DNA from 3 places in the Peribacillus sp. NPDC096379 genome. Region 2 is predicted to be linked to each of the others. Evidence: riboswitches for the same ligand, from Rfam matches in the RefSeq annotation. Region 2 holds a riboswitch; each other region holds the start of a gene.
What was found. A riboswitch is a leader RNA that binds a small molecule or an ion and turns the genes downstream of it on or off. The one in region 2 is predicted to bind cobalamin.
Positions count from the first base shown of each region.

Region 1: it holds a riboswitch for cobalamin, as region 2 does, so the genes downstream of both, ACIQZI_RS19390 (FecCD family ABC transporter permease) here and metE (5-methyltetrahydropteroyltriglutamate--homocysteine S-methyltransferase) in region 2, are expected to answer to the same signal.
Region 3: it holds a riboswitch for cobalamin, as region 2 does, so the genes downstream of both, ACIQZI_RS22635 (hypothetical protein) here and metE (5-methyltetrahydropteroyltriglutamate--homocysteine S-methyltransferase) in region 2, are expected to answer to the same signal.

Region 1 covers NZ_JBIWFD010000004.1:480,042-488,148, forward strand. The annotation lists gene ACIQZI_RS19350 (hypothetical protein) at 1-524, opposite strand, end outside; gene ACIQZI_RS19355 (ECF transporter S component) at 521-1,012, opposite strand; gene ACIQZI_RS19360 (cob(I)yrinic acid a,c-diamide adenosyltransferase) at 1,014-1,601, opposite strand; gene ACIQZI_RS19365 (bifunctional adenosylcobinamide kinase/adenosylcobinamide-phosphate guanylyltransferase) at 1,614-2,039, opposite strand; gene ACIQZI_RS19370 (histidine phosphatase family protein) at 1,991-2,620, opposite strand; gene cobS (adenosylcobinamide-GDP ribazoletransferase) at 2,578-3,369, opposite strand; gene ACIQZI_RS19380 (bifunctional adenosylcobinamide kinase/adenosylcobinamide-phosphate guanylyltransferase) at 3,373-3,954, opposite strand; gene ACIQZI_RS19385 (ATP-binding cassette domain-containing protein) at 3,947-5,383, opposite strand; gene ACIQZI_RS19390 (FecCD family ABC transporter permease) at 5,383-6,444, opposite strand; cobalamin riboswitch at 6,609-6,754, opposite strand; gene ACIQZI_RS19395 (hypothetical protein) at 6,865-7,593, opposite strand; tRNA gene ACIQZI_RS19400 (tRNA-Arg) at 7,860-7,933, shown strand; gene ACIQZI_RS19405 (hypothetical protein) at 8,091-8,107, shown strand, end outside.
Region 2 covers NZ_JBIWFD010000002.1:858,883-866,989, reverse strand. The annotation lists gene metE (5-methyltetrahydropteroyltriglutamate--homocysteine S-methyltransferase) at 123-2,420, opposite strand; cobalamin riboswitch at 2,568-2,766, opposite strand; partial or broken gene ACIQZI_RS13365 (alpha/beta fold hydrolase) at 2,949-3,752, shown strand; gene ACIQZI_RS13355 (twin-arginine translocase TatA/TatE family subunit) at 4,425-4,631, shown strand; gene ACIQZI_RS13350 (protoglobin domain-containing protein) at 5,441-6,742, opposite strand; gene ACIQZI_RS13345 (DUF3900 domain-containing protein) at 6,975-8,036, shown strand.
Region 3 covers NZ_JBIWFD010000009.1:10,563-18,669, reverse strand. The annotation lists gene ACIQZI_RS22650 (hypothetical protein) at 326-3,853, shown strand; gene ACIQZI_RS22645 (hypothetical protein) at 3,893-4,057, opposite strand; gene ACIQZI_RS22640 (ABC transporter substrate-binding protein) at 4,106-5,071, opposite strand; gene ACIQZI_RS22635 (hypothetical protein) at 5,114-5,608, opposite strand; cobalamin riboswitch at 5,809-6,027, opposite strand; gene ACIQZI_RS22630 (AAA family ATPase) at 6,403-7,359, shown strand; gene ACIQZI_RS22625 (DUF58 domain-containing protein) at 7,359-8,107, shown strand, end outside.

The DNA.
Region 1 (8,107 bases), on a different contig from region 2:
TCATGGGCAATACCCTTTGATCCGACCGGAAGCACGACTACATCTTCGTATTCACAAACTGCTTTAAATAAAGAAAGTGGGGCAATACGGTCTGCCTTCTCGATCACCTCATGACCAACAAGAGGTTGTCCGATAATAGCCACCTTCCTCATCCGATTAATTTCGACTGAACCTTTCCATTGACCGATTACAATCAATCCAAGAGCAGATTGCACTAATAGAAAATTACTTTCTGTACTTCCCGTAATCGGAATATCCAAACCTAGCTCTTTTTGTCCAGCCAACACTCCTGTACAGATGTCGTCCCAAGCCGCTTCACCGCAAAAGTTCTGAACGGTTACCGCAACTGGTTTGGCACCTGCTGCCATGCATTCCATGACCGCTACCCGAAATGAGTAATAGGCTGTTACTTCATAAGGAACTTTTACAATATCCTGTTCCTTCATGCCAATCCCACCGCTATTATCACATGAAATAATTAATGTTTCAGAATTAGATATCGGCAATTTTAAAACGTCCCTCATTCCTTTGCACCTTCATTCATCATTTTTTGCAAAATAGGTGTTAATCGCGGCAGCAAAATAAGGGACACACCTAAATTAATCGCTGTTGCAATGGTCAGCGATGGAATTAAAGCCACAAAAAATGACCAGCTGATGATCATAATGAATGGCAAGGGAGAAATAAATGCATTGCCAATAAAAAATAACAGACTTGCCCCAACCTTATTGCCCTTTCGATACAAAATGCCGAAAGTCCAAGCAAGTAAGGCCATTTCTAACATAATAATGAAATGAAGAGGACCGAGCAACATTCCACCTATAATAGCTGAAATGAAATGCCCGAGCCCGCCAACAACCGCACCCGCAACTGGACCGAGTAAACAAGCTGCTAGTAACGAAGGAAAACTGTCCAGTGCCACGCTGCCAATAACACCTGGAATTTTTATAAAAGCACCTGCTACCGATAAAGCAATAAAGATGGCAAGGAGGCTCATTTGTTTAACATTCATTTCAATCCGTTTGCTCCTTTTTCTTGGTGTTGTGGAACACCTTCGCACTTCTAACGTACTCTACATCTTTAACCCCAAGGCGAACATTAATCGCCCGTGCAAGTGCAAAGAAATAGTCAGACAGTCTATTTAAATATTGTAGTGACAAAGGAGAAACAGCGGCCCCTGATTTCACAAGCGTTACAGTCAGTCGTTCAGCCCGACGCACAACGGTACGAGCAAGATGAATCGTTGCGGCTGGCTTCGTTCCCCCTGGTAAAATAAATTTCTCAAGTGGTGGTGCTTCCGAAATATATTCATCAATACGCTGTTCTAAATACGTAATCGCTTCTGCTGTTAGCTTTTCCGGTGCTTTATCAGAAATCGTTGCTAAATCACCGCCACAATCAAATAATTCATGCTGAATCTTCTCCAGGTCTTCTAAAACATCTGCGAACTTTGTACGATCTAATTCCGCCATAGCTAACCCAACATAGCTGTTCACCTCATCAACCGTTCCATACGCTTCCACTCGAACGTCATCCTTATCCACTCGGCCGCCAATGACGCTGGTTTTCCCTTTATCTCCTGTACGTGTGTAAATATTCATGCTTTCATCTCCTTATTTTAATTGTTGATTTAAGCCATACCAAATGATATCGACGCGGTTGGATAGGACCGTCAAGTCTTGATAGACCCAACCTGTAACATCACGCCAAGTTCGGTCTAGTTTGTTCATTGGGACAATTCCCTTTGAAATGTCGGTTCCAATTATAATGATTCTTCGATCTCCTTGCTCCTGCTCCCAGTCGTGCCATGTTTGAATGTACGTCTTCCAATTCGCACGAATGTTTGAACCATCGCTACTCTCTACATCATTCTTTATCCACATCTCAATTCCTTCTAATACAATCTTTTTTTCTAAAAAATCATTTGAACGAAGCGGGAGTGGATAATCATAATAAGCAGAAAGCCATTGGGTTTGTTCATGTAACGACCTTACCCATTTTCTTTTTCCATTATAGGCACCGCCTGTAACAAAGTGCATCTCTCACCCCTCCTCAATTGCTCGTAGCTCTTCCAGTAAAGCTCGTACCCACAACCGTAAGAAATTTCCCAGCCCCAAAACGGCTTTTGCTCGGGAGCATATTTAACAAGCAAATCACGGATCACCCCACCATGTGTAAGGATTACAGCAGATTTAGTTTCCTTCCGCTTCATATCCTCTACAATTTCGCTCCAGCCCCGATTTACTCTCTTACTAAAGTCGTCGAAGCTCTCCCCACGTGGCGGTTCTATTTCAAACGGACGCTCCAACCAGCGCTTATAATAAGAGGAGCTTAATAATTGCTCATAGGTTCTTCCTTCCCACTCACCAAAATTCATTTCACGAAATTCTCTCTTTAAAATAGGCTCAAAATTTGGAAATAAGATATTTGCAGTTTGGATGCAACGATTTAAATCGCTGCAATACAACCGATCATAGTTTGGATAGCTTGATTGTAATCGCTCTAGTTCCTGCAACCCTTCTGTTGTCAACCGTGAATCTGTCCATCCTACATATTGCTTCTTAACATTCGCCTCCGTCATACCATGGCGAAGTAAGGAAAGGCCCACACCGTCAGCCATAAAAACAGCTCCACTCCTTCTACCGATGCTCCCAGAACATCGCCTGTGATTCCGCCGAACCAAATTGTGGTTTTCCTGCGGATCAATAAAAAGAGAATACAAGCTACCGCTATCATGATTAAACTCATATAAAGTAAAGGCAAGCTTATGTAAAATGCCATAATTAATAAGACAATTAGATACAAGCCATATATATGTATACTACTTTTTTTCGCTGCTCTTTGAAAAAATGCTGCCAATCCATCTTGTTTAGCAAGCGGCGCTGTATAGAGCAACATCCCCATCACCATTTTACTTATGGTAGGAATTAAGGCAATTAAGAAAAAAGAACTGAGATTCATTCTTGAAATGATTTCATAAATAAATAGAAACCTTGCACTTAATAAGACGATCACAGATAAAACACCAAACGCTCCCGTTCGCGGATCGCTCATAATTTCAAGCCGCTTTTCTTTGTCCTGATAGGAAAAAAACGCATCACTCGCATCCATCCATCCGTCAAGATGAAGGCCTCCTGTTAGAATAATCGTCAGTAGCCACACAACGAAACTAATCGCAAGCAAGGAGAAAGGCGTCCACTCCATGAGCGCAAAGAGACTGCCGCTGACTAGCAAACCGAGTGTCAGTCCTGCAAGTGGAAAGGTCTGAACAGCTCGATGAATGGATGGTTCATCCATGGGAAGCTGTTTTTTGATCGGAATTGCCGTGAAGAACTGAAGATTAATTAAATAACCGATGAATACGCTCATTCTTTACTTGCTCCCTTTCATCATGAGTGGAATACCCGATTCAACCAAATAGGCTTGAGTTGAACGAGCAACAAGTTCCTGATGCAGCCTACCAATTGTTTTTTGATAAGCCTGTACGATTTCACTACTTGGTAAAGGTTCGTGCAATACTTCATTACTGACCACAATCAAGCTGAAGCAATGATTTCGTATTGTTTCTATACTTCCCATCATTTTTTCAAAGACGTTTTGGAGATGTTGTTTGCCGAGCTCTGAATCTATCGAAAACAACTCATTATCGAGCCAAGTGGTCAAACAATCCAACAAGACGATTGTCTGTTTATTGTAAAAAGGGATGGAGTTGTCAATATTTCTAGGGAACTCACCAGACTGCCATGGAACAACACTATTTTGACGAGATTGCTGATGCAACTCAATCCGCTGCTGCATTTCTTCATCTTGTGCTCTGCCACAAGCCAAATAATATAACAAGGTTCCAGTATGAGCTCGCGCCAGCTCATGAGCTGCTTTTTCCGCAAACGTGCTCTTCCCGCTACGTACGCCTCCAGTGATAAAGTAGATGGGTGCCGTCTCCATTTCAGCCATCCTTCCATTCTCTATTTTTCATTGCCAGCACCGTACATTCATACACCCCCGTGCTAACTAGCTGAACTAATGATTCCATGGATTCACCTTGTCGGATGTTTGTCCCCCGTTGCGAGGCAGCAATTAAGACGCTATCTTCCGTCGTAGTTTCTGCTCCATATTCATATAACGCCTTTACCTTTGCTTCTGTTGCAATAACAAGACTCTGAATAAACGCTTCTTCCGGTAAACACCCGTTCACAAACACCCATGTATGGACGCTGGGTCCTTTAGCTCTTTCAGTATGAGATGTATGAACCGGAATTCCTTTACCCGCCGTTACCACGATGAAAGTGGAGATATCATCGCCTTCATAGAAACGTACTGCCGCTGTCTTCACATCAACATTCGTCATCATGCCCACCGTTTCGCTTGGATTAAATCCTTTTGCAGACAAGTACTCTATCATTTCCTCGAGAGGATCATGACAATCATAAGTACGCTTAACGTGACAGTTCACAAACGTTTGATTCCAGCTGTCTCCAGCTCCTGTTACTCCAGAAGATAGCGTCTTAAGCGGGATCGGTGAATTCAATGCAATCCACTCATCATTTCTTTCTAAATATCGCTCATTAATCACCAGTGCCTCCTGCTCCTTGGCAAGATGAGCCGGAACAATGAAAAGTTGCGGTTTAGGAAGACTCGGATGTGGTCGATTTTCAATTTCCGTTTGGTATACCGCTTGAATGCGTTCTCGTTTCAGCACTTCATTCGGCCTATCATTGATCTGAATCCTTCCTTTTTCCAACAGTAGCAATCTATCACAGTATAGACTAGCAAGATTTAAATCGTGGAAAATAGAAATAACAGTCAGGTCTTTTTCCTTCGTCCACCTTTTCATCAAGTCGAGTAGCTCCTTCTGATAGGAAAGATCCAAATGATTCGTTGGCTCATCTAGAAAAAGAATTTCCGGTTCTTGTGCCAATGACTGTGCAAGCAAGACACGCTGTTTCTCACCACCAGAAAGCTGTTCAAAAGGTACATGTTGAAATTGGGTGACACCTGTTTGTTCCATAACCTTTTGCACAACTTCTTCATCTTCCGTTGACCAACTCTGCAGTAAACCTTTTTGATGCGCATATCTACCAAGAGAGACCGTCTCTTTTACCGTATAGGAAAAAGCCTGTGTAGAGTGCTGAGGTAGAACGGCAATGACTCTAGCAAGTTCCTTCGTACGATAATCCTGCAGCCTTTTTCCTTTAAGCATGATTTCTCCACTATGATAAGGTAATATGCCACTCATCATTTGGAGCAGCGTAGTTTTTCCACTTCCATTCGGTCCAAGAATTCCAAACAATTCTCCTCTGGCAACCTCGAAGGTAAGGTTTTTCAAAACAGGCATTTCCCTTGTATACCCACCTATTAATTCAGTAACAGTTAGCATATTCATCACCTTCTTTCTATCCTGCGCCGTTTTAATAAGATCATGGCAAAGACAGGGGCACCAATTAACGCGGTAATAACACCAATTGGTAATTCAGCTGGGGAAATAATAATTCTTGAAACAAGATCTGCCAGAATTAAGAATCCACCTCCAATGATCATCGATAACGGCAAGAAATGCTTGTGATCCGGACCAACAAGCTGTCTCGTGAAATGTGGAATCACCAAGCCAACAAAGCCTATTGTCCCTGAAACAGCCACAGCAGCCCCAGTTAGCAGCGAACCTGCAATTAAAATCAGTAGCTTTCTTTGTTTCACATTCACACCTAAATGCTGTGCACGATCTTCTCCAAAGGATAAGGCATTTAATTCACGTGCATTCAGCATAAGGATCACAGCTCCCACGATAAAGAATGGCAAAATAATCCCCACATAGCTCCAGCCACGCATTGAGACACTCCCCAATAGCCAGCCAATAATCTGACGTAATTCTTCTCCAGTCATGGCAATCATCAGGGAAATAAATGCGCCTAAAAACGAACTAAAAATAATCCCTGTTAAAATAATCGTTTCTACCTTCATCGAGCGATCCATTTTCTGTGCAAACAACAGTACAGAGAAAATCGTCAGGAACGAAAATAGGACACTTAATAATGGCAAAGTAAATAACCCGATAACAGGTAGTGACAACCCGAAGAATAGTGTTACAACCGCCCCCACAGAAGCCCCCGAGGAAACGCCGAGTGTATAGGGATCGGCCAACGGGTTACGCAGAAGACCTTGAAACGCTGCACCAGAAATAGCAAGAGATGCTCCTACCAATCCTGCCAAAACAACACGAGGCAAGCGTATTTTCATCACAATATTCGAAAACATCACATTTGCTTCAGTTGACAGCGGTAAATGAAAAACTTCCTTGCCAATAATTCGAAAAAGCTCAGACACAGGCACTGAAACCGAACCTACTGAAATTCCAACAATCATCGAGACAGCAAGAAATGCAAATGCGAGTATATAAGCTAGCTGTTTGTTGTTTTGTAAAATTTTACCTATTTTCAAATCTCCCAAATTCCACTACTCCCTTACCATGCATTTTTAGAGGGAATAAATAAAAGATCAGCCTCCTCTATTTCTTTTAGGAAGTCTGACCCTTATAAGTCAATCGTCTATAGTATGAACAGATGTCCCCATATGTCTGCCACACACCTTCCCATACCCGCAGGCAAATTAAATTGGGTGCACGAATACAGGCAGGCCTCCTGGCTTATGGTCTACGTTACGGTACCATCCATATCTTCATACAGTGGTGGAACCGCGTTGGCACTCACCAACTTCTCTTTTAAGTCCTAGATCAGACACCTATTTCGTTTATGTATTTCGCTTCTATCCATCTATTATACACAATTGAATGCGAAAACTAGTCAGAAAATTATTGCATTGTGAGTCAACAGACAATCATGTTTAATAATCCTCTGACACAACTACTTTTTATTCTTTGCTCTGCATGGATTCTAAGTATTTTATTAGCTCTTCGTCATCATCAGTTCGGAACACTTCTTGAGTATAGTCAAAAATAATATAGGTGGGGGTGCTTTCTATTTTCAATTCAGGATATCCAGATGGTAATTTTCCATCTGCATCCATCGTGTGAATAGGGCTTAAATCATACTTATTTTCATCAAAATTAACAGGACTAACACCCGATTTTCCAAGGATAATCAAAGCACTGTTTTCATGTTCCCTTGGCAATAATCCCTGATAAGAAACGAGTTGCTTAACGTCCAGTTTAATGGAATATGTCGCCTCTTGCCCATTTTTCCACTTTGCATGGATGACATAAGATTTATAACCAACCCAGTTGTCCAAGGCATACTCTCTGAAACTGACTGTATCCCACTCCTCCGTTCTTAAATAATCCTCTTCATCCCCAAAGCTATTCATCTCTGAAACAATGAAACTTTCGGGTTCTTCAGCGAAATCAATTATAAGTTTTGTTCGAGGGTTAACCTTAGTAATTGGATCTTCTTTTTCGCCTTTCACAATTACAATCCCGTCCCTTTCAAAACTGCGAACCTGATAAGCAACCTTATCTCCATCAACTGTCGCGAGTAACTCTGGAGGTGTATGAAGTTTCTTTGTTTTGGCTTTATCTAGGGTATATAGTGAAAGGGAGCCTCCAAAAATAAGAACTACTATTAACAATAGATTTTTCTTCATTAGATTCCCCCCGCAAAAATTGTTTTATGAACTCTATTCGAATTCCTTGAGGTTATTACTATTGGCGCAATCTTTTTAAAATGAAGGAAATATAAAAGTATTCTTTCCCATTTTATCACAGCGTAAATACAAAATAGTCTGGCGATTTAAAAAACACCTAAACAATCCCCCTATTTATTTCAAAGTGAATACAATTTTCTTTAGCGCATAAACCTTGAAAAATTTTCTTATAACAACTATAATATATCAGTCACAACTATTTATATGTCCCAGTAGCTCAGTAGGATAGAGCGACAGCCTCCTAAGCTGTAGGTCGTAGGTTCGATTCCTATCTGGGACGCTAATACAGGTAACCGAAGCCCGATATATCAACGTTATAGACCCGTTCAATCAACGGTGAATTAGCGCTGATATGTCGGGTTTTTTGTGTTCTTTTAAGGTACGCCGTAAGACAAACGTGAGGCTGTACGTAAGACTTAATCGGAGGTGAATCCGCAATGAGACAAGGCTATAT
Region 2 (8,107 bases):
AGAAATAATTTGGTGAAAATTCCGAATAAAACGATTATTCATTCGTTTGATAAGTCGCTATTAAGGCCTAAGCATTTTCTCTTAAGCATTCACCATATTTCCTACACCTTTTATTATCCTTCTTATACATTCAGTGTTTGTTTTACTTCAAGCTTTTCACGATAAAGCTTTGTTGCTTCTACCATTAATTTTAATGCCACGACTGTTTCTTCAATACCGCGCGTTTTTAAACCACAGTCAGGGTTAACCCAGAATAAACGGTAATCTAAGACTTGCAGGGCACGTTCTATATTTTGTGATAACTCTTCCAATGTTGGTACACGCGGGCTATGAATATCATAAACGCCAAGACCAATCCCCTTATGATACAAATGTTCTTCAAATGAGCGAATTAATTCACCATGACTTCTTGACGTTTCAATCGAGATGACATCTGCATCAAGTGCATCAATGGCTTCAATAATATCTTCAAAGTTCGCATAACACATATGAGTATGAATTTGTGTTTCTTCCTTCACAGACGATGTTGATAATTTAAAAGCATCAACCGCTACTTTTAAATAGGTTTCAGTTTTTTCTGTTTTCAACGGCAATCCTTCTCTTAAGGCTGGTTCATCGACCTGAATCATACCGATACCGCTTGCTTCTAAAGCTTCGACTTCCTGTCGGATTGCCAATGCCAATTGACTTAAGACATCTTTACGACTTATGTCATCACGCACAAATGACCAATTTAAAATGGTCACAGGGCCTGTTAACATGCCTTTTACAGGTTTTGTGGTCAAGTTTTGCGCATAAACCGTTTCTTTTACTGTCATTGGTTTTGTTAAGACGACATCACCAAAAATAACTGGTGGTCTAACACAACGTGAACCATATGATTGCACCCAGCCATACGTTGTAATCGCAATACCTGCTAATTTTTCACCAAAGAACTCAACCATATCTGTCCGTTCAAATTCACCATGAACGAGTACATCTAAACCAAGTTCTTCTTGAATATCAATCCACTTTTTAATTTCTTCTTTAATGTATTGCTCATACTGTTCGTTTGATAGTTCCCCTTTTCGCCATTTCAAACGTTGCTTTCGTACCACTTTCGTTTGCGGGAAACTACCGATTGTTGTCGTTGGAAGTAATGGTAAATCCCATCGTTTATCATGCAATGCTTTTCGTTCGCTTGCATCTACGCGAGTTATTGAATAATGAGATAAATTTACTAATGTATCTTGCACTTCTCTCACGTTTCGGAACGATGAATGATTTAATAATCTAACTGCTTGGTCACATTTGTCAAGCTCTTCAACAGTTAGTTCATGTTTTGCAAATTTCGTTAACAAGACCACTTCATCCAGTTTTTCATCTGCAAAAGATAGTGCATTTTTAACAATGGCCTCTAAGCTTTGTTCACTTTTCACTGTCACAGGAACATGAAGTAAGCTACAAGATGGTTGAATTATGAGACGATTATCGTCAACTATACTTGTTAATGTTCCGATGAGTTTTGCTTTCTCTTGTAAATTGGCTTTCCAGACATTTCGGCCGTCAATGACTCCTGCTGCCAAAACCTTATCTTTCGGGAAACCAATTGCTTGTAATTGAGCAATATTCATGTTTTCGTCGTGAACAAAATCGAGACCAATTCCTGCAACTGGTAATTGAACGATGGCTTGATAATGTTCGATACTTTCATAATACGTTTGTAGAATGATTTTTACGTTTGGGACGGACTTTTTAAAAGCTGTGTACACTTCATTAACATCACGTAAAATTTCACGATCAATCTGCTTTACTAAAAGTGGTTCATCAATTTGTATCCACTCAGCACCCGCTTCTTCTAATTGTTGCAATACTTCGACGTAAAGTGGAATAAGCGCTTGTAACAATTCCTTGCGTTTTTGATCATCGTATCCTTTTGACAATGCCAAAAAAGTGATCGGCCCGAGGATGACAGGCTTCCCATTTATCCCTAATTTTTCTTTTGCTTCTTTATATAATTTCAATGGCCAGTTTTCTACTAAAACCGGTTGTGCATCTTCTAACTCGGGCACGATATAGTGATAGTTTGTATTGAACCATTTTGTCATTTCTGATGCTACTTTACCTTTACTGCCTCTGGCAATTTCAAAATAGGTTTGAAGTGAAAGTTGCTTTCCTTCTGTTTTAAATCGTGTTGGGATGAGCCCAAACATAACAGCTGTATCTAATACATGATCATAATAACTGAAATCACCGACAGGAATGAGATCAATTCCTTTTTCCTGTTGTTTTCGTAAATGTGATAGGCGAATTTCTTCCATCTTGCTTGTAAATTGCGACTCGGTCAGCTCTCCTGCCCAAAACAATTCTAAACATTTTTTCCATTCGCGATTTTCACCAATTCTCGGATAGCCTACGTTTGAACTTTTAATTCCCATTATTGTTCCCCCATTTCAATTTTAATTGCCTCAATAAAAAAGTCTCTCTTTGCAATAAAGAGAGACTAATGATAGACATAGTTAACTAGAGTTGAGACTAGCAATCAGTTTCAACATACGGCTATCACTCCTCCCTATTTTCGCGTAGGTAATAAGCGCATCCAATAGGCAGGTCTCCTGACTTAGGTTCATCGTTTTCTATCCCTTCCCATTTCATGATGAAACAGTGGTTAACGATAAAGAACTCCCCATAACAGTGGCGCGACCGTGTCGGATTTACACCGAACTTCCCTTTTAAGTTAAAAACATGTTGCTTGTTGCTTTTAACACCTATCGTTTGAATATTATTCATTTTTTGAATTCTCGCAATAAAAAGTTTATTGGGATTAAGATTATATCATCTTGTCTGATTTCGCAAGTATCTTTTTATTTGGTCAGATAATTCAGGGATAAACGTTGTAAATAGTTTCGAATATCTTATCATTTTTTTCATCATTCGATCCATATACCGGTGAATGAGAGGGTGATTTAATGGCCTATTATATCCAGACTGATAACAATGTAAATATTTTTGTAGAGGATATTGGAAATGGGAAACCAGCCTTATTTATTCATGGTTGGCCTGTCAATCATAAAATGTACGAATATTAGTTAGATATTCTGCCTGAATACGGGATTCGCTGCATTGCACTTGACTTACGTGGATTTCGAAAATCAGATCGCCCCTTTAGCTTATACTCGTATAACGAAATGGCTGATGATATCCGCGGGATTATTGACACGTTAAAATTAACTAATCCTACTTTAATTGCCTTTTTAATCGGTGGTGTCATTGCAACCCGTTATATGTCTAGACACGCCGGGCACAATATTAGCCAATTAATTCTTGCAGGTGCTGCAGCCCCATCGTTTGTTCAAAGGAATAACTTTCCGTATGGAATGCCGGTTTCGGCAGTAAATTCAATTATTAGTCAAGCCTATCAGGATCGACCAAAGATACTTGATGAATTCGGCAAGATGTTTTTTGCAAGTAAAATTAGTCGTGAATTTAACGACTGGTTTTTGACACTTGGTTTTGAAGCATCTGGTCAAGGGACAATGAAGGCTTCTGAATCCTTACGTGATGAAGATCTAAGAAACGACTTAGTTGCAATCAGGATTCCAACAACTATTCTGCATGGTAAAAAAGATCAAGTATGTCCGTATGAATTAGCTCAGGTGATGCACAAGAATATCCCTCAGTCTAAACTCATTCCTTTTGAAAATAGCGGACATGGTCTTTTTTATGATGAAAAAGACAAATTTAATCAAGAACTGCTAAAAGTCTTATTATAATTTTCATTTAAATGAGCTCCTTTTGCAGGAACACATCTGTTCTTTCATAAAAAGATTAAAATGTTGGTAAGATAGATTAGACGAATGAAGACAATATATTAATGAATTGGCGGAGTTAAAAACAGATACTGAATCCTTAGAATTGATGAGATTCATGTACTTTAGCTGTTTCCTGAGGCGTGGAAAATCTTAAGACATATATGTAGAACACTCCCATACCCAAGAATTGGATCCTTGGATACGAGAGATTTCTTTTGGAATATTAAAAAAACCAGTTCTATAAAGAACTGGTTTTGTCCCTAACAATTAGGTAGCCGCCATTGCCGTAAGCTCAGTAATAAAGTTTTAAACCACCACTCCTCAAAGTGGGTGTTTGCAAAAACAGTCCTGTATGTCCTCAGTCAATGAAAAAGGCCTGACATTCTTGTTTTGATATAAAACTCCCTATTACAGCTTAAAGGTTAAAACTTAATTATCAATACGTACAACGCAGCTTGTATTAGTATAATATCTGAAATGAACAAAGATTGCAAGCCTAAATGATTGAGAAAAATACAATTCATTTTACTTTTTTATTCTTAGTATGATCAGGAGTCTTACGCTAAATATCCATCTTGCAAACGCTTGATAAAAGTCTATAATAATAGATATCTACACAAGAGGAGTGAAAATATGTTTTCCAATATTGGTGTGCCAGGTTTAATTCTCATCCTTATATTAGCACTTATCGTCTTTGGTCCTAGTAAGCTTCCTGAAATTGGACGAGCCGTCGGAAATTCACTACGGGAATTTAAAAAAGCGACAAAAGAATTAACAGATGATATTAAAGAGGATGTAAAAGAAGACATAAAAATTGCAAAAGAAGTTTCAAAAAAATAAACGTGATTTCCAATAATGGTTAGTTTGTGCACACTACACACAATTAATAGTCTTTATAACCTAAAATGCGAGATCTAATTACGTGTTTTTTAGGGTAACCTAGTTTCCATTTATTACATTGAAAAAGACGCCTGCAAAGCAGGCGTCTTTGATGCGTTTGCGGCGAGAAACCGTTGGGCCACATCCCTAACGTGCGTTAAGCATGTTCCTCGTCTTATGCAAATTAGCTCATCGCTTTATTACTATACCATTTTTTTAATCAGCAGACAAGGTTTTTATTTGTAGACTTTTAAATAGCACACTGACAGCTATCTATTGAACCAAAAATATACATTAGCATAATTTAAAATTCCTATCTAATAATAGGAAATCTCTTGTCTTTTCTAGCTTCCTTTAATTTAGCTTCAGATACATTTTTCTCAATCCGCCCCTTAAAGAAACATTTTTTACTTTTACTTTTTTGAGAATAGGAGTAAATTAAATATTCTAACGGGGTTAATGTTGAAATAACCGTAAACTCAATCACCAAATTTTTTCAGATGAGATCTGAATTTCATTGGAAATTCGGGTTTTTCATAACAAAAATGTTTATTTGGCTTTTTACTTCATTTTTTAATTGACTAGAGAATTATTATATATTCTAACGAGGAAATTCCTGTAATAATTATTCTCGAAATCAAAGGTCAGACCTCGCAATAACTAAATACAGCACAAAATTAGTGTATGGAACACTGTATACTGATTTAGAGTGCTAGGTCTTTATGGGACACCCTCATTTATCTTTCGATTCAGATTCCTTAGTTTTCAACTTATAAATTTGTCGTTAAGCGACTTAATTCATCTGAAGAAACGGCTACTTTATCAAACCCAGAGCTAAGACTTTGGAAGATTTCTGTAAAATCGGTCATTTCACCAGCTATATTCACATTTTGTTTCATTACTTTTTCCATCGCAGATAGAATTTGATTAAAAAACACCGTCGTTTCTCCAGAATGTTCCTTTGCATTCTTCATATCATCCTTGACTGAATTTATAAAGGAGCTCATCTCTTCTGTATAAGATTGGATTCCACTAATTAACAATGAAACTTCAGATACTGATTTCTTCGTATTTTCAGCAAGCTTCCTTACTTCTCCTGCTACGACAGCAAACCCTTTACCATTTTCACCAGCTCTTGCTGCTTCGATTGCAGCATTCAACGCCAATAAATTTGTTTGGTCAGCGATTTGTGTAACCATTGTAACCACTCCATTTATTTTAAGCGAAGTATTAGTTAAGTGCTCCATCTGGTTAGAGAATTGATTCATGGCTTCTTGAGAGTTGACCATCAACGTTTCCACATTTTTCAAAAGAGTAACTCCTTCTTTTGACTTTTGAACAGTATCAATTGCAATATTGGAGCCTACCTCTGTTAAAGATTGAATTTCACTGATTTTATTCTGAATTTCTTGTGTAGCAGCATTCGTTTCTTCACTGACTGCCGCTAATTCATGAGTGTTTGTTTGTATAGTCGTTTTAATAACTTGTTTTTCCGATTCAATTTGGTTACGGATCTCTTCACTTTCCAATTCATAAGCTTCCAGAACGATTTGTTGTTCTAAGCTTAATAGTTTTGTGATTACAAGTACGATTTCACGGTACTCTTCAATAGTTTCTGCCATTGGTGTAACCAAATCAATTAATGATTTTTGTAAATCTTGAAATGCACACATATACCATTTTGGTTGCAACCCAATTCTAACATGCACATGTGCAATGATATTTCTCTGCTTTATGTATTCATCATTAATTTGTCCACTAAACATTTCATATATATGTCGAAACAATGTTTTTTTCAATCGTTCAACTGAACTATTATCTTGAATAATTCTCATCAGCCCCGGCTGTTTTTCTAAATTCAGATAAAAATTTCCAACAATCTCTTCTAAATTTTCTTTAACCAATGGCTGAAACGAACGCGCAATACATAAATCTTTTTTCGTTAGTTGAATCATGTTCATTTGAGTTAAAACATCCTGATAGTTTTCAACATTAATCTCAACGATCTCTTCATATTGTTCGTACAAGTTTCCCTCATGTTTTTTTTTGTTTCTCTTAATAAATGGGTTCATTAATCTTAGCTCCTCAAAACTGTATTAAATCGTTTAATTATATATCGGTAAAAATTTTAAAACTTTAACAACAATGGTAAATTTAACACTCGCTTTCCTGCCAATTGAATGAATACTATTTCTTAATGATTGAACATCCCTGTTCTATCAAAAACTAAAACATGCTCATTGACGGAACAAGCACGCATTCTTATACTAAATAAGCATGAAATAAAGAAAATAGGTGAATGCAATGGATTTTTCAATACAATATTTATCCTTTTACGTTATATCCGTCGAGGGAAAAGGTGATCAGGCGGACAAGCGATATAAGCATTTCCAAACATTGGACGAAGAAGAGTATGAAGAAAGTTCACTCAAGGATTTCCTTGATGGGGAATTAATGAAGATTAGCAAGCGTAAAGTAGATCGGCATCCAAAAGCCGAACAAGTTCCAACTAAAATTGGCTTTTTTATCGTCGAGGAAGGTCATGAGTTAGACTCTAATCCGAACTATAATTTATTCAATCGTGTTCGTTTTGCGGACTCAAAGGAACAATTTCATGAAGAAAATGAGCAATTTGTCAGCGCATATTTAGACACAAGTGCAGTTCGCGGTGGGGTTTTTCTCATTGCAAGTGCAAAATTAACAAAATACTTTGATGAACCATTCGTATTCCTGCTTAAATGCGATTTCGAACCTAAAGTCGCTTCTATCTCGGACGAAGCAACTTTAATTCGCAACGTAGAAATGGCCATCACAACGAAAAACATGAAATCCATCCAATATCCCTACATGCCAGAAGAAGGCATGGTTGAACCTGGCGAACTGAAAATTCATCAAGCTTCACATGCTCGTTATTTCGAAGATTTCTTGAAATTCGTTGATTATGGTGAATCCATGCCAGAAATTTTGAAAGCACAAGTCATGAATATGGTACAGGAGCATGTTCAAGAAACATTCGCTGATAACAGCGAAGAACTGCAACAATTTGAACAGGCGATGGAAGTTTGGGAAGCGAGCGAAAAACGTGAGATTCAAGAGCGACTCGACACACATCAAGTGATTGAAGCCACAGCACAAATCGTTGAACATACACCTGATGCAGAAATGCGGATGACAATTGGCAATACTTCTGTGAAAGGATTGCTTTCTGATTTCGGCGAGAATGTCCATTTAGGGAAAATTAATGGTCGTTATGTGTTGCTATTGGATGCAGAATCAATTGTGTTTGAGAAAGGCGTGTCACCGATTGAATTTCATAAGCCTGATGATGTGATGGCGATTTTGGAGAGGATACGGCAGAAGGAATAGGTGAATATTAAGGGGTTTGTTGGGTATGTTTGAACGCTAAAAGTGTTGATATAACTGTGATTCCACGCATT
Region 3 (8,107 bases), on a different contig from region 2:
AATTAAATATTCTCCATTGATTCGACTGTAATGCCAATAGTAGGAATGATCTGTAGGAGTTTAGTACGTTAAATATGCTATCAGCAAATTTTTACAAATTATTCTCACTGCATACATAGCTGAATCGAGAAGATGAGTGAGTTTGCGACGCATTTAATCAATCGATTGATTAATGAGCTTTATCTCGCATTAACGGACAGTAAAACCCAGACTTATTGAAGTTTCACTTTATCCCAACGATTTGATTTTTATTCCAAAATTAGGAATGGTTGTGTATAATTTTCTATAATATAGTAGTAGAGTTTTCAGAGGAAGGGGGCTTATTGTGACGGATTCTAATGACAATATTTCAATTGAAAAGAAGCGAGATATCTTTCATGATGAACTTAAGATACTAAGAGAAAAACGATTGATTCCCAAATCGGATTACATAAGACTTAGTAGTGCGTATGAACGGCATTATCACCAGCTGCTGCAGCAAGTAGCAGTAATGGAAAAGCAAGAGAAAAAAGAAGAAATGGTTCAATCGAGCACGATTCCGAATGAAGCTCCACATAACATACAGCGAACTAAAGAGCACGCTCCAAAATTAATTCAAGATCCAGTACAAACGCCAATGGCTAGCCCTGAACCTAGGATGGTCATTCAACAGCAACCTGTTGTGAAACCTGCAAAGTCAGCAGAGCAAATACGGGAAAGAAATATAACACTAGTCTTGGTGATGGGTGTGATTCTTCTCTTGTTCGGCGGTCTTATCTTAGCGACGTCAACGTGGGGAGCATTGAATGCTGTTCTGAAAGTATTCTGTATTAGCATGGTGTCCGTGTTTTTCTTTGGGATGGCTTTTATCGCCTTTAAATTAAAAATTAAACAAACGGCCTTTGCTTTCCTAACGCTTGCAAGTCTGTTCATTCCAATTACGATATTATCAGCTTCATATTATCGGATATTTGGAGAGTATTTATCGCTGCAAGGTGAGGGGAGAGGGTTATTGGGGTTGATCGGCGGAGTGATTTGTTTGGGCATTTATTTTGTAATTGCTAAGCACTTTGCTTCGAAACTATTTACCATCCTTTCATTGATAACCTTTGCGTTAGCAAGTCTTTTCGGGTTTACCTATGTGGCGCCAACTACAGAAACATTATTTATTCTACTCGTGTTGTTTAACTTATTATTTTTATGGTATATGGATCGTTTGAAAAGTCATCAACCATTGGCTGTATTCAAACCCTATTTATTTTACTTCATCCAATTTAAAATTTTCGTCGAAGCATTTGTCGTGTTTACACTAGCTTCAAGCACAGTATTGTATTCATTTACTTTGCTTTTAACATCCCTGCAATTCCTAGTGTTCACGATAAAATACAATCAAAAGTATTACAATTTTGCATTTAGTCTTGTATTCAGCTATGGCTATATCCATCTTGTCTTGAACGCGGCAGTATTGAGTGACTTCACTTCTATTGCTTTTGCTATGCTTCCGATCATGTTCATTGTTCTTTCTGTATTTATGGCTAAAAGAAATGAAGAAGTATCGAAAAGCTTTGTGTATACGGGCATTACGAGTAGTGTACTTGTATTTGCCTATGCGAATGCACAAGTGTTTGGAGAAGGCTATGCACAGATTTTCATTGCACTAATCCTTCTAGCCGCACAATATGTATTCTTAGCCATTCAAACGAAGCAAGTCGTGTTTACTTATCCAGCAATCGTCTTATTTAATCTGTCACTTGTTTATCTTGGCTGGGCATTTGAATGGACCTTTGCAGTGCACTCTAGTTTCGTATTTGTGCTTCAAATCCTCCTTTATTTAGGGCTGTTTGTATATAATGTCGCAAAAAAAATAGAGGTTTTCCGTTCGAGTGTAGGGATTCTTTCAAGTAGTGTGATGCTGTTTTTGACTTTTATCAATATGGTGAATGGAGATTGGTTAATCGTCAGTCTCTTTCTTGCCGCGATATCTGGTTTATTATTCTTCAGTCATAATAAAGTGACAGAAAAATGGATGAAGGATATTAGTACGTATGGTTTTCCGTTATCCCTAGCGGGTTCATTGCTCATTTTGTATCTGTATATAAGCGAAACAAGCAGATGGTATGACTTTACTATTCCATTTAGTTTACATGTCATGATTGTCGCATTGCTTTTAATCGGGCTAGGCTATTTCTTGCAAAAATCGTATAAAAGCTTTTTTAATATCTTTATTATTACCGGTCAGGTCCTATCGATGGTGTCGTTTATGACGCTCTATTTTGGAACATTGCAATCCACTCTAATTACCGCTTTAATGATGGTTTCAGCAGCAATTCAAGTTCTGTCCGTTTATTTATATCGCCATCATCTTCTATGGATTCCGGTTGTTTATACAAGCGCCGGTGTGTATGCATCCGTATGGGCCATTTTCAAATTTGAGAATGAATATATCTGGATGTCATATCTATTCTTAGGACCATTATTGTTCTATGTTTTGTCAGTATATGTAGGGAAATATTCGAGGATGGGCAGAAATTATTTCTTTTGGTTCAGCCATCTGACCAACCTTCTTGTGGTAGCACTTGGTTATCTTTATATAAGTGTGACAGGTGCAAATATGTATTTCTACTTAATACCGCTCAGTCTTTATGTGGTCAGCGCAGTGAGGACAACGATTGTGTGGGAGCGTTTTACATTCACGTACATTGGATTTACAGTTCTTCAGTTGCAAGTATTACTTGTTTTTCAGGAATATAAGCTTTTCAACTATCTAATCTTTACTTGCACAATTACGGCAGCTTTGATAACGATTCTTTGGAGTCGAGTGAATCCAGAATGGAAACGGATGATTGATTATTATTTACTAGTATTCTTAAATCTGACTCTCCTTGTTTATTTGTCAGATTGGAATATATTCCGTTTTTCTAGCAACTTGAATGTACTTTCAGTTGTACTTTTCACCATTCAAGCCGCGTTTGCGATCTATTTAATGATGAAACGGAAGTGGGAACATTTTATTGCGATCCCGCTGATGCTAACATTCTTATTTTATGTGCGCTATGCAAACGAGTTATCAATACTTGCAGGTACTGTGTTGTTGTTCGTTGCATTATGTGTGATGACTTGGATGAGCAAGGTGTTTTTCCGCGGAATGGTTCGAAAAGAAGAGACGTATCTAGTGATTGATGTGTATCGAATCGTAGGGTTTCTGTATGTGGTGACAATTAACTGGCGTTTTTTTACGAATGTGGAAAGTTATCCCGCGTTAGAAATCATCGCAGCCTGCTTAGTCAGCGGCTATTTACTTGTTATGCGGGCTTTCACTTTAGATCAATTAGAAAAGAAAATCTATCTTACAGCAGCGGTCGTATTAAGCTTATATCCATATTATGTTATTATCGATCAATTTAACATTCCAACTCTCGTAGCAACAGAAGTCACGATTCTTCCATTGTTTATCATCAGCACATTATTGCTGAGAAAAGTATTCGCTGATGGGCATACGACGCAAACCATCGAACTAGTTATTGTTCCTTTGTTATTTTTAGTATTAATCATGGATGCACTACAAGGAAATACCGTATATGATGCATTGGTAATTGGTACGTTGGCATTAGTCGCAATCATCTTCGGATTTATTGTGAAATATAAATCGTATTTCTTAGCGGGGACAGGGACTATTTTGTTAAATATCTATATGAACACTAATCACCTATGGGGCAATCTGCCATGGTGGCTCTACTTGATCATTGGCGGTATCGTTCTTATCGCGCTTGCCAGCTTCTTTGAATGGAAAAAACAAAAGGAAAATACGACGTCCAAGAAAATTCTTGAACGTAACAAAGAAAAAATTCGGAAATGGTTTGAACGGTGGAGGTAGAATGATGAGATTGATATGTCAAATGACTATGATTCGTTTTTAGATAAATGAAGAATGGACCGAAATAGGTAGAAGGTTCAAGATAGAAAGAACAGAAAAGGCTGTCCCGCGGGGCAGCCTTTTCTGTTCTTTACGTTTTCTGTGATTGTCTGGATAAGCCTTAAGAATATGAGCAATGTTACTGAAAAAGAAGCGTTTCAGCATATTTGGTTCCTCCTGGTTGTCATTCAATAAAGAGGATTTGTATCGATCTTATTTAAATAGATCTGGGTAAACGGTTTTGGCAACAAGCTCGACAGCTTCACCAATACGTGGTCCTGGACGGGACATCACGTCTTCATTTAAGTAGTATACTTTGTCTTCCTTAACGGCTGTAAGTTGGTCCCACCCTGTACGGCTCTTAATTTCTTGTTCAGGTTTTTCAATAAAACCGGCAGTTGTTGTGATGACAGCAGGGTTGCGTTTAATAACTTCTTCCTCAGAAACTTTGATCCAACCTTCTTGATCCTCAAATATGTTGGTTACACCCGCTTTTGCAAGGATTTCTTGTTGAAATGTCTTCTTTCCAGGTGTGTAGATTTCTGGAGCAGGACTTATTTCTAAATAGACACTTTTCTTTTCATTAATAGAGTCTGTTTTTTCAATGACAGCTGCAACTTGGTTTTTAATCGTATCGACGATTTCGCTCCCTTTCTCCTTAACGCCCATTACTTCAGCAATTTGCTGAATGTCTCCGTAAACATCTTCAAATGTAGCAGCAGATGCAATGACAAAGATTGGGATTCCCGCATCTTTCAGCGGCTGTAAAGTAGCTTCGTCGCCAATTGTATAGGCGATGATGACGTCTGGGTTTAACGCAATTATTTTCTCTGCGTTAATATTCATTGAATCAGAAACAGATTCAATATCGGCAGCTTCTTTTGGATAGTTATCAACATCTGTGACCCCAACTACTTTTTCACCTGCTCCTAGAGCAAAGAGAATTTCTGTATTGCTTGGTTGAAGGGAGATCACTTTTTCAGGTACTTTATCAAAGGTGATCTTGTCGCCAAGATCATCAGTTACTGAATAGGGCTGGTCTTTTTCTTTTTTAATTTCACTTGCAGGGGCATTATCCTTACTTGGTGCTGTTTGATTATTATTCCCACAGCCAGCAAGTACTAAAATAAAAGAAAGCATTAGTGCGAGTAACCAATTGTTCCATATGAATTTTTTCATTGTGTTCTCCTCATTTCTCATTCCTATAAATGGATGGATGTATTATTTTTTCGTCGATTTAATGTCATAGCATATACTCTCGTGAGGGATTTCCTCAACACCAAGTTGTTTATTTACATAGACGGCCATAACGAATAAAACGTTTGCTAGTAAATGAGCGTAATCGAACAGGATTTTAGGAACTTCTCTTTCAAGACTCACTTTATGTAGCGCTCTTACTGACTTCTTCGCTTCACTGCGGCAAGTGTGCAAAATACAGGCACCGGGAGTTCCTTGTGGCAAGACAAAAGTACCGATAGAGTCTTTGACCTCTGCTGTATAAAAATCATACATACCACTTAGGCGATCTAAGTCTTCTTGCGTGATACCTAATCGTCCGCGTACTGAGCCGTTTAGATTATAGCCCATGTCGAGTAAGTACATTAAATCTTTGTGTACAACAGGTACGTTTTTAGTAAATGCACAAGCTAAGCCAATACGAGATGTCAAGGAGTCAGTCCTGATCTCGAAGTCCACTGTTGAAGCGGATTCGCGCATGTACGGGTAACACATAAAACGGAAATCTTTTTTTGTCAAATGTAATCCCCCTTATATGATGAATAGAGTGAATAGCCCTTGAAATCGTTTTTTATAACAAAAAAACCGACCAAGAAAATTGGGCGGCACACCATCCTACATATCCAGTTGGAAAGAAAAGATGAGAGTTGCCGTACAATCCTCTTATCTTCCGAAGAGTATAATACGATGGAAAGAAGGCAGGTCTCCTGGCTTGTGCATCCATTTACTTTAAGGTCCTTCCCATTTTATATAACGGATTGCGTGCTACGTCCGATTCCGTTAAATAAAACAGTGGCATATCCTTATTTCATCGCACTTACAGTTGCGGAAACAGCTTCGGTTCTTCACCGAATTCCCTATTAAGCTGAAAGTTCAGCACCTTTTTTCTGCAAGATTATATTCACTTATCAATAGTTTACCATATAATTCCGATAAGAAAGTCATACTTTTTGTGATGTTTACTAATACATATGTTTACTAGATCTAAAAATTTGAAAATTTGTGCAATTATGATATATGTTGAATGAAAGATCCACCATTTTTCTTCCAGTTTGATAAAACTCATTTTGATGCGAAATATGCTCAACTCTACTGGGTAAGGCCATTATGTAAAGTTTGTAAATATATTGGAAAAAGAAGGGTTAGAAAGGGAGTCGTCGAATGTAGTTTAAGTTAAAGTAATTTTAAATGAATTGTGTCGATAGGATGAAAAGGTTAGTTGTTTTTTCAGATCTTTTGAAAATCGATAAGGGATGAATCACAGGAGGTAAGGTATGACATATGAAGGAAAGCACCCAAAGTTAAATGAAGTGATACGTAATATCGAGAAGGTTATTATTGGGAAAAGAGATATAGCAGAATTAAGTGTAGTGGCTTTACTTTCGGGAGGTCATGTTTTATTGGAAGATGTTCCAGGTGTAGGTAAGACGATGATGGTCCGTGCGCTGGCCAAGTCAATCAGTGCAGACTTTAAACGAATTCAATTCACACCTGACCTGCTGCCGTCTGATGTAACAGGCGTTTCCATATATAATCCAAGGGAGCAAGAATTTACTTTTCGTCCTGGGCCGATTATGGGGAATATTATCCTGGCTGACGAGATTAATCGAACATCTCCGAAAACTCAGTCAGCCTTATTAGAAGGGATGGAAGAGGCAAGTGTGACGATTGATGGTGTAACGAGAGTGCTGGAGCAACCATTCTTTGTTATGGCAACACAAAACCCTATCGAATATGAAGGAACGTACCCTCTTCCTGAAGCTCAACTTGATCGTTTTTTATTAAAAATGAAAATGGGATACCCAGATATATTTGAAGAAGTGGAAGTTTTGAATCGTGCGCGTTTGGCTTCACCGCTTGATAGTCTTGGACCCGTTATGTCATTGGTTGAACTACGCGGTTTGCAGCAAGAGTCAAAGGCGGTTATTGTCGATGATGCGATTAAGCATTATATTGTTGAAATGACACAAACAACGCGCCAGCATCGCAGTGTATATTTAGGTGCGAGTCCTCGTGGTTCGATTGCCTTAATGAAAGCATCTCAAAGCTACGCTCTATTATATGACCGGGATTATGTGTTGCCGGACGATGTTCAATATCTTGCCCCATTTGTGTTATCGCATCGCCTTATCTTGAAATCTGAAGCGAAGTACGAAGGGATTACAGCTGAGCAGGTGGTTGCTGAAATTATTGATAATATTCCTGTACCAGTAAAAAGGGCTGTGAATTAATGATGAAATCGTTGGTAGAGAAAATGAGACCTTATGCAAAGGTTGTAGTGCTTATTAGTTTGGTAGTCTTGGCATTTGGGTTTGCGATGTTTCAGGGAGGTTTTCTCAGTTGGTTTCTGTTCTATACGTTTCTGCCATTTGCCCTTTATTCGATAGGGCTGTTTTTCTATCCTATCCACAAGTTCACGGTAACAAGATCGTTAGATAAAACGGAACTCAGAACAGGGGAATCGATTGAAGCCAGAATTGAAATCACACGAAAAGACCGCTTCCCGTTGTTATTTCTTCTAGTGGAAGAAGAGCTTAATGGCCGATTAGGCAAAAACACGTCCATGAAGAAGGCGTTCATTTTCCCTTGGTTCCGGAAATCATTTTCGATTACGTTTTTGCTTCATAATCTTCCAAGAGGGGAGCACGGCTTGTCTGCGATCCGTCTGAAAACTGGAGATATGATTGGATTATTTGAAAAGGAAGCCAATTATGATCTTCCAAAAAAAGTCCTAGTCTGGCCTGCTTATTATGATTTGTCGTATAAGCAATTGGAGAATTTCTTTAATCAAGGAGAAGCAGGGTCTGTAAAAAAGATGCAAAGAGAGCATTCAATTGTCAGTGGAGTTCGAGAATACCAGCCGGGTGACCAAATGTCATGGATTAACTGGAAAGCGACAGCCAATAAGAATGCCATTATGACCAAGGAATTTGAAGAACAGAAAAGTCATGATGTATATTTGGTCCTGGATGAAGCTTC